DNA from 4 places in the Pseudomonas sp. IT-P74 genome. Region 2 is predicted to be linked to each of the others. Evidence: predicted binding sites of a transcription regulator. Region 2 holds the regulator's gene; each other region holds the start of a gene.
What was found. Region 2 encodes FliA, which starts transcription of late flagellar genes. Its sites were predicted from a motif close to CTAAAGTTTNNNNNNNNNNNGCCGNTAA; they were not measured.

Region 1 (2,181 bases), on a different contig from region 2:
GACTGGGCACGCTATCGTGCCGCCCTGGCACAAGAGGAAGGACGATGAGTTTTCTGGTGTTGCTGTTGGCGGTATGGATCGAGAAGTTCTCGGCCCTGCGTCATCGGGTTCAGCGTGACAATGGCTGGACACACGAGCTGAACAAGCTTGAGGCCAGCCCGCGACTTTCGGAGCGGCCATGGCTGGTGTTGGCGGTAATGGTCTTGTTGCCGGTGGCGTTGCTGGGTTTGCTGCTGGTCGTCATCGAGCCGGTGGCCTACGGGTTACTGGCGTTGCCGATCCATTTGCTGGTGGTGATCTACAGCCTGGGGCGCGGTGATCTGTTGGGTGATCTCGGACCGTTCCGTGATGCCTGGCGTCGGGAGGACCTGCAAGCGGCGGCCCATGTCGCCAAGCGCGATCTGGATATCTGCGCAGACAGTGGCGAGCAGTTGCTGGAGCAGGTCGAAGGGCATTTGCTGTGGGAGGCCTACCAGAGCTTTTTCGCGGTGATTTTCTGGTACTTCCTGTTGGGACCGGTCGCGGCGCTGAGTTATCGGCTGCTGGCGCTGGCCGAAGAACACGGGAAAAACCCGGCGGTGGTAGAGCGCGCCGGGCAACTGCGTCATGCCTTCGACTGGTTGCCGGTGCGTCTGCTGGCGGCGAGCCTGGCGTTGGTTGGCAATTTTGTCGCGGTCAGTCGGGTCATGCTGCATGAGCTGCTGAACTGGAACATCAGCGCCGCGCAATTGATCGTGAAAGTCGGGCTGGTGGCCGGTGAAATTCCGGCACCGGTGAGCGGCGCCGAAGGTATCAACAATCTGGACCGCATCTGGGCGTTGCTGCTGCGTGCGGCGGTGCTCTGGTATGCCGGGTTTGCGTTGTGGACGGTCCTGCATTAACGCTGCATTCAGAACAAGCTCCTTGATCACAGGGCGGTCACTAGTGCGAAGTGCTTCGCCCTGTCGTTAACCTTAAGTTACAAAACCTCCTGCCGATTTAAGTTATACAGAGATAGCGCCGAATAGTGGCTATCTGCCGTCTGTCTGCGCCCGCCAATAAAAAAAATAAGAAATCGAAGGGAGACATCCAGTGAAGAGCTTGCTCTATCCCGCTGTCGCACTGATGAACCGCCTGAGCTTCGGCATGAAGTTCAGCCTGATCAGCGTACTGTTCCTGGTGCCGATGCTGGTGACCAACTTCTATCTGGTGCGGGACTCCTATCGCGAATTCCAGGGCACGCGCATCGAACTGCAAAGTCTCGACCTGTTGGGCAGCAGCCTGACGCTGCGGCGCGATCTGGAAACCCTGAACAACCTGGTGCAGATCAATGTCAGCCTCGGCCAATCCGGCAAGGCCGGCAATGTCGAATCGAAAATCAGCACCCTCGAGCAGAATATTCTGACTCGCCTGCAAGGGCTGACACCGATGGCCAGCGACCCGGAGCAGGTCGCGGTGTTTGATGGTAAACGCGATGAAATGATCACCGCGTTCAAGGCCCAGCAAACGGAAAACTCCCTGCAAAGCAAAAGTGCCTTGATCGGCAAACTGGTGGGCAGCGCGCAGATATTCAGCCAGCTCATCACCAGCCAGTCGGGCCTGAGTCGCGACAACCAGAGCGACATGCGCCAGTTGAGCGAGCTCGTCACCCTCGTCACGCCACGGGTCACCCAGATCCTGGGCGAAGGTCGGGCGATGGGGTCTTACTCGTTGGGGCAGGGGTTCATCAATTCGGCTTCGAGTACCCGTTTCGATGAATTGCTGGCGCAGATTGAAAAGCTCCAGGCCGAGTATGGCCTGAAGTTGCAGGATGCCCTGGGTTCCAGCAAGGCTGCGCGTGAGACCCTGGCCGCTCAGGCCGATAGCAGCCGGGCATCCTTGAAGAAGGCCAGCGAGCTGTTCGAAGAGCAAGTGGTCATGGCCGATACCCTCGACGCGCCGTGGCAGGGTTTTTACGATCAGGTCACTGCCCTGATGGACCAGACCTACCAACTCAACGAAGCCACCCTGAAGTATCTGGGCCCGCAGTTGCAGCAACGCCTGGACCAGAACCGCACGCACATGGTGTTGCAGGCCGTGGCGCTGTCAGTCGTATTTGTGCTGATCTTTTATCTCTACGGCGCTTTCTACGCCTCGACCCGCACCACGCTCAAGCGCCTGGGGGCGGTGATGGACAAGGTGGCGGCCGGCGACATGACCGTG
Region 2 (2,181 bases):
TTGGCCGAGCTTGGCCGGCGCGTCATGCTGTTGGACGCGGACCTTGGACTGGCGAACGTCGACGTTCTGCTGGGCCTGACACCCAAACGTACCCTGGCCGACGTGATCGAAGGCCGCTGCGAACTGCGCGATGTATTGCTGCAGGGACCCGGCGGCATCCGTATCGTTCCGGCCGCATCCGGCACTCAGAGCATGGTGCATCTGAGCCCCGCGCAACACGCCGGCCTGATCCAGGCCTTCAGTGATATCGGCGACAACCTCGACGTACTGGTGATCGACACCGCTGCGGGCATTGGGGACTCGGTAGTCAGTTTCGTTCGCGCCGCCCAGGAAGTGCTGCTGGTGGTGTGCGACGAGCCGACTTCGATTACCGATGCCTATGCCTTGATCAAGTTGCTGAACCGCGACTACGGCATGAACCGCTTCCGCGTCCTGGCCAACATGGCCCAGAGCCCGCAGGAAGGACGCAACCTGTTCGCCAAGTTGACCAAGGTCACGGATCGCTTCCTCGATGTCGCCTTACAATACGTCGGCGCGGTGCCCTACGACGAAAGCGTGCGCAAGGCCGTGCAGAAGCAGCGCGCCGTCTACGAGGCCTTCCCGCGTTCCAAGTGCTCGCTGGCGTTCAAGGCCATCGCGCAGAAGGTCGATACCTGGCCGCTGCCCGCCAACCCGCGCGGGCACCTGGAGTTTTTCGTCGAGCGGCTTGTGCAGCAGACAGCAGGACCTGTTCTATGACAGCCAGCGGCTACAACCTCTACAAAAAGTCGGCACGCGATGCGCAGTACGAGCTGATCGAGCGTTACGCGCCGCTGGTTAAACGCATTGCCTACCACTTGCTGGCGCGATTGCCGGCCAGTGTCCAGGTTGAAGACCTGATCCAGGCCGGGATGATCGGCCTGCTTGAAGTATCGACCAAATATGACGCCAGCAAAGGCGCCAGTTTCGAAACGTACGCGGGCATACGAATCCGCGGCGCCATGCTCGATGAGGTGCGCAAGGGGGACTGGGCGCCACGTTCGGTTCACCGCAATACGCGGATGGTCAGCGATGCCATTCGCTCGATTGAAGCGAAAACCGGCCGTGATGCTAAAGATCACGAAGTTGCGGCCGAACTCCAATTGAGTCTCGATGATTACTACGGGATTTTGAACGACACCCTGGGCAGCCGGCTGTTCAGTTTCGACGACCTTTTGCAGGACGGCGAACACGAGGGGCTGCACGAGGATGGCGCGAGTGCTCATCTCGAGCCGTCACGCGACCTGGAGGATGAACGCTTCCAGGCTGCGCTGGCGGATGCGATTGCCAATTTGCCGGAGCGTGAGCGGCTGGTGTTGGCGCTGTACTACGACGAAGAGTTGAACCTCAAGGAAATCGGTGAGGTCCTGGGGGTCAGCGAATCGCGGGTCAGCCAGTTACACAGCCAGTGCGCGGCCCGTTTGCGGGGGCGTTTGGGGGAGTGGCGAGCGCGCTGAAGGCAGTGTGGGGACACTGCGAACGAGGCTGGTGTGGTGTTGAACTGCGCCGGTCGCGATCTGTTGTGCTCCAGACAGTCATTGAGTGCTTTGCCGGATTGATTGAAATGGCGTGTCCAGGTGCTGGGCGCGTTTAAGACTGCTTGGAGGTCGAATTGGACAAGAACATGAAAATCCTCATCGTTGATGACTTCTCAACGATGCGGCGGATCATCAAGAACCTGCTGCGTGACCTTGGGTTCACCAACACCGTCGAGGCCGACGATGGCACTACCGCCATTCCGGTGCTCAACAGCGGAAGCATCGACTTTCTGGTAACGGACTGGAACATGCCTGGCATGACCGGTATCGATCTGCTGCGCCACGTGCGTGCCGATGAAAAGCTCAAGCACCTGCCGGTGCTGATGGTGACCGCTGAAGCCAAGCGCGAGCAGATCATCGAAGCCGCCCAGGCCGGTGTTAACGGCTATGTGGTCAAACCCTTCACGGCCCAGGCGTTGAAAGAAAAAATCGAGAAGATTTTCGAACGCATCGGTTGATGAATGCGCCACGGGGGAGCTATGGGCAATAACGAAACTTCATTGGGCGACTTTGAATCGACCCTGAAAAAACACGCCGTCGAATTGGTCGAGAGCCTTGAAAAAGGCAAGTTCGGCGACGCGGTGCAATTGATCCATGAGCTCAACCAGACCCGTGACCGTGGCCT
Region 3 (2,181 bases), on a different contig from region 2:
ATCTCCAGCAGGGCGTCGGTGGCCGAATTGAAGCCACCGGTCTCTACATCGACGACAACCGGCAGGTAACCACGGAACCTTGCCGCCATTGGATGACGAGGGCCGCCTCCGCCGCCATTGCCTTCCAGTTCGTCGTCGAAATGGTCTTCACTCACGCGTGTTCCTCCAGCAGGCGCCAGCGCAGTTTTTCACCGGCGCGCAGCGGGATAACGGTCAGCTCGCCAAATGGCAGGCTGGTCGGGGCGGTCCACTCTTCGCGGACCAGGGTGATGCGATCGGTGTTGGCCGGCAGGCCATAGAAGCGCGGGCCGTTGAGGCTGGCGAAGGCCTCGAGCTTGTCCAGCGCATTGCGCTGTTCGAAGGCCTCGGCATACATCTCGATGGCCGCATAGGCGGTGTAGCAACCGGCGCAACCGCAGGCCGCTTCCTTGGCGTGCTGGGCGTGGGGGGCCGAGTCGGTGCCGAGGAAGAACTTCTCGCTGCCGCTGGTGGCGGCGTCGAGCAGGGCTTCCTGGTGGGTATTGCGCTTGAGGATCGGCAGGCAATAGAAGTGCGGCCGAATCCCGCCCACCAGCATGTGGTTGCGGTTGTACAGCAGGTGATGCGCGGTGATGGTCGCGCCCACGTTGGCCGAGGCCGAGTTGACGAACTGCACGGCGTCCGCGGTGGTGATGTGTTCGAAGACCACTTTGAGGGTCGGGAAACGCTCGACCACACGACGCATGTGCTCGTCGATGAAGATTTTTTCGCGGTCGAACACGTCGACATCGCCCCGGGTGACTTCACCGTGGACCAACAATGGCATCCCGACTTCGGCCATGGCCTCGAGTGCAGGGAAGATCTTGTCGATGCTGGTGACGCCAGAATCCGAGTTGGTGGTCGCGCCGGCCGGGTACAGCTTGGCGGCGTGAATGAATCCGCTGGCCTTGGCCTCGCGAATTTCTTCAGGCTGGGTGCGGTCGGTCAGGTACAGGACCATCAGTGGCTCGAACAGGCTGCCGGCCGGGCGGGCAGCGAGAATCCGCTGGCGATAGCCGTCGGCTTCGGCCGCGTTGCGCACTGGTGGAACCAGGTTGGGCATGATGATGGCGCGGCCAAAGGTGCGCGCGACATCCGCGACGGTATTGGTCAACACGGCACCATCGCGAAGATGAATATGCCAGTCGTCGGGACGCAGCAGGGTCAGGCGGTCGGACATGAGGGGATTCCAGGCGGGTCAAACTCAAGGGAATGCTACCGGAAAAGACTCTTGCAGGCACTCGCTATCAAGTTTTGCAGGAAGCTTCCGATATCCAACAGGTATGCCGTAAACATGTGTGTGTCAGTCTTTTTGTTGTAGAAGCCAGTGGAGCCTCCCGTGCGCCAGCGTTATTTAGCCTTGCTCAGTGTGTTTGCCAGCCTTCCGGCGATGGCGCTCACTTTCCAGACCCGTCTGGAGAACATTGAGTGGACGGTAGAAGGTGACAAGTTCGAATGCCGCCTGACTCAGCCGATCACCGATTTCGGTTCGGGCGAGTTCGTGCGTCGTGCCGGCGAGCAGGCGACGTTTCGTCTGAAGGCCTACAACCCGATGATTGGCGGTGGCTCGGCGACGCTGCTGGCCGCTGCGGCGCCGTGGCAACCGGGGCGTGAAGACATCAACCTGGGCACCGTGAGGATTGGTAGTGGCAACGTATTGTTCAACAGCTCTAAGGTTCAGGCCGGGCGCCTGATCAGTGGCCTGATGGACGGTCGCAGCCCGGTGGTTCGACATTCCTCGGGGGATGGGCGGGTGTCGGAAGTACGCTTGTTGCCGGTCAGGTTCACGAAAGCGTTTGCCGACTATCAGGGGTGTGTCGCGAAACTGTTGCCACAGAATTTCGAACAGGTGAAACAATCCGAAATAGGCTTCCCCGGCGGCGGAATCGAACTCGACAGCGCCGCAAAAGCCAAATTGCAGGTGATGCTGGAGTACATGAAGGCCGATCCGACGGTCAATCATATCGAGCTCGACGGTCACTCCGACAACAGCGGCAACCGCCTGACCAACCGCGACCTGTCGCGGCGCCGAGCCCTGGCAGTGATGGAATTCTTCAAGGCCAACGGCATCCAGGAATCGCAAATCACTATGCGTTTCCATGGCGAGCGTTATCCGGTGGCGCCTAACACCAACAACACCAACCGCGCGAAGAACCGTCGAGT
Region 4 (2,181 bases), on a different contig from region 2:
ATGCCTTTGATCACGTCGACCACACCACCGATTTCGTTGCTGTCCTTGGCCAGTTGGGTCACCGTCACGCCGGTCTCACCGACTACCACCGACAGGCGCTGGATGGCTTCGCGGGTTTCCCCGGCGATGTCACGACCACGACCGGTCAGGCGATTGGCTTCCTGGGTGGCATCGGCGGTGCGTTGCACGTGGCTGGCGACTTCCTGGGTGGTCGCGGCCATCTGGTTGACCGCGGTGGCCACCTGTTCGGTCTCGACCCGTTGACGTTCCAGGCCGCTGGAGCTGTTGTGCGCCAGGGCATCGGATTGCCTGGCCTGATCGGTCAGGTGTTCGGCCGTGTCCTGCAGACGCGTCAGGCAGGTTTTCAGGCGTGCCTCCTGACTGAGGATGGACATTTCCAGGCGCGCCTGGGCGCCGCGACTGTCGGTGTACATCTGTGCGATCAACGGATCGGAGGTGGTCTGCTCGGCCAGGCGCAGCAAACGCTTGAGGCCACGCTGTTGCCACTGGAGGCCCATCAGGCCCAGCGGCACCGAAAGACCGGCAGCCAGGGCAAACCCCCAGTGGGAGTTCAGCGATGCACCGATCATGAAGCTCAATTGGCTGACCAGAATGAACGGCAGCCAGTCCTGCAGGATCGGCACCCATTTATCCGAGGAGGGAATGGCCGACTTGCCTTGGTTGATGCGTTGGTAGAGCGCTTCGGCACGGCGGATCTGTTCGGCGGTGGGCTTGACCCGCACAGACTCGTAACCGATCACCTGTTTGCCTTCGAAGACCGGTGTCACATAGGCGTTCACCCAGTAATGATCACCGGTCTTGCAGCGATTCTTGACAATGCCCATCCATGGCAAGCCTTGTTTCAGCGTTTCCCACATGTGTGCGAACACCGCGGCCGGGACGTCGGGGTGACGGACCAGGTTGTGCGGAGCACGGATCAGTTCCTCTCGGGAAAACCCGCTGATCTCGACGAAAGCGTCGTTACAGTAGGTGATCATGCCCTTGGCATCGGTGGTGGATATCAACCGTTGCTGAGCCGGGAAGGTCCGCTCGCGTTGTGTAATAGGCTGGTTGTTACGCATGGCTTTTTTAATCCGCAAGGCTTTCAAGTGCTGTATCGGCAAGGTCGACGGATTGTTGAGATTATTTTTCGATAATCGGCAATGCGTTGCAAAATGACCCTTGCGTCAGCTGGCGAGCATCGGATAGGTGAACAGACCGAAGTGCAGCAGGTTCAGGCCAAAATGAGTAGCGATGGCTGCTGTCAGTCCTCCAAAACGGTAGGCCAGGCCATAGCCGATCCCGGCCAGGCTGGCCAGCAGGACCCATTGCCAGCCAGCACCGGCATGCGCCAGGCCAAAGATCAGCGAAGCCAGGAGCAGCGCAAAGTTTTCACCATGACGCAGATTTTTCAGCCAGCGACTCAGGCCGCTCTGGATGTAGCCGCGAAACAGCGCCTCCTCGACCAGTGTCACCAGCAGCAGATTGTTGAGCAGCCAAAACCAGGCGGCATCCGGCCATTTCGGTGCCCAAGCGACGACACCCAGCAACAGCGCACCACCCAAGGCCAGCACTGCACTCAGGGGTAGCGCCAGTGCGGTGGCAAACAGGATCGATCGAAACGAGCGCCGACCGACAAGCCATGGGCAGACCAGTAACAGCCAAAATCCGATCAGGGGTTTGTCAAGGTTTGCGTACATGGTAAATGGCACTGCGTCGTCGGTGAAACGCTGCGTGGCGATGATTGGGCCGTTGTAGAAATCGGGCCACCAATGCGTCGCCAGGGTCAGAGCTAGAATGATGAATAGGCCATGGCCTACGTATCGACCGAGCTGAAGCGTTTGCTGGCTAGCGGCAAAACCGGAAACCAACAGCAAAACAATAGGAATCGCCGCCGGCCAACTCATACTGCTGAAGTCCAGTGCCAAGTAGTAGCCGATGGAGAGGAGGGCCAGAAAAGTCCTTGGCAGAGCAAACATTGAAAGTCCTTGTGTCGAAATTCTGTGGATTCCCCCAGCCCCCAGTGGTAGCGAGTGTCGGGCCAACATCAAGCAGAGCGAGATTATAGGGGGGTGGTCACAAACAAAAACACCGCCCGAAGGCGGCGTTTGTATCAGCGCATGCCTAGGAGGCAATCAACTGCCGCAACACGTAATGCAAAATCCCTCCGGACTTGAAGTA

Region 1: ACM6J5_RS28740 (methyl-accepting chemotaxis protein) is a predicted target of FliA. The motif match lies at 953-980, and genes of this name have one in related genera.
Region 3: ACM6J5_RS23140 (flagellar protein MotY) is a predicted target of FliA. The motif match lies at 1,265-1,292, and genes of this name have one in related genera.
Region 4: ACM6J5_RS05125 (methyl-accepting chemotaxis protein) is a predicted target of FliA. The motif match lies at 1,115-1,142, and genes of this name have one in related genera.

The regions. Positions count from the first base shown of each region.
Region 1 covers NZ_CATKQD010000093.1:224,465-226,645, reverse strand. Annotated here, with positions in the region: gene ampD (1,6-anhydro-N-acetylmuramyl-L-alanine amidase AmpD) at 1-48, shown strand, start outside; gene ampE (regulatory signaling modulator protein AmpE) at 45-881, shown strand; gene ACM6J5_RS28740 (methyl-accepting chemotaxis protein) at 1,072-2,181, shown strand, end outside.
Region 2 covers NZ_CATKQD010000055.1:241,407-243,587, forward strand. Annotated here, with positions in the region: gene fleN (flagellar synthesis regulator FleN) at 1-738, shown strand, start outside; gene fliA (RNA polymerase sigma factor FliA) at 735-1,475, shown strand; gene ACM6J5_RS21475 (chemotaxis response regulator CheY) at 1,643-2,014, shown strand; gene ACM6J5_RS21480 (protein phosphatase CheZ) at 2,036-2,181, shown strand, end outside.
Region 3 covers NZ_CATKQD010000066.1:164,897-167,077, forward strand. Annotated here, with positions in the region: gene rnt (ribonuclease T) at 1-155, opposite strand, end outside; gene pyrC (dihydroorotase) at 152-1,198, opposite strand; gene ACM6J5_RS23140 (flagellar protein MotY) at 1,358-2,181, shown strand, end outside.
Region 4 covers NZ_CATKQD010000005.1:114,445-116,625, forward strand. Annotated here, with positions in the region: gene ACM6J5_RS05125 (methyl-accepting chemotaxis protein) at 1-1,082, opposite strand, end outside; gene ACM6J5_RS05130 (lysostaphin resistance A-like protein) at 1,188-1,979, opposite strand; gene acnA (aconitate hydratase AcnA) at 2,125-2,181, opposite strand, start outside.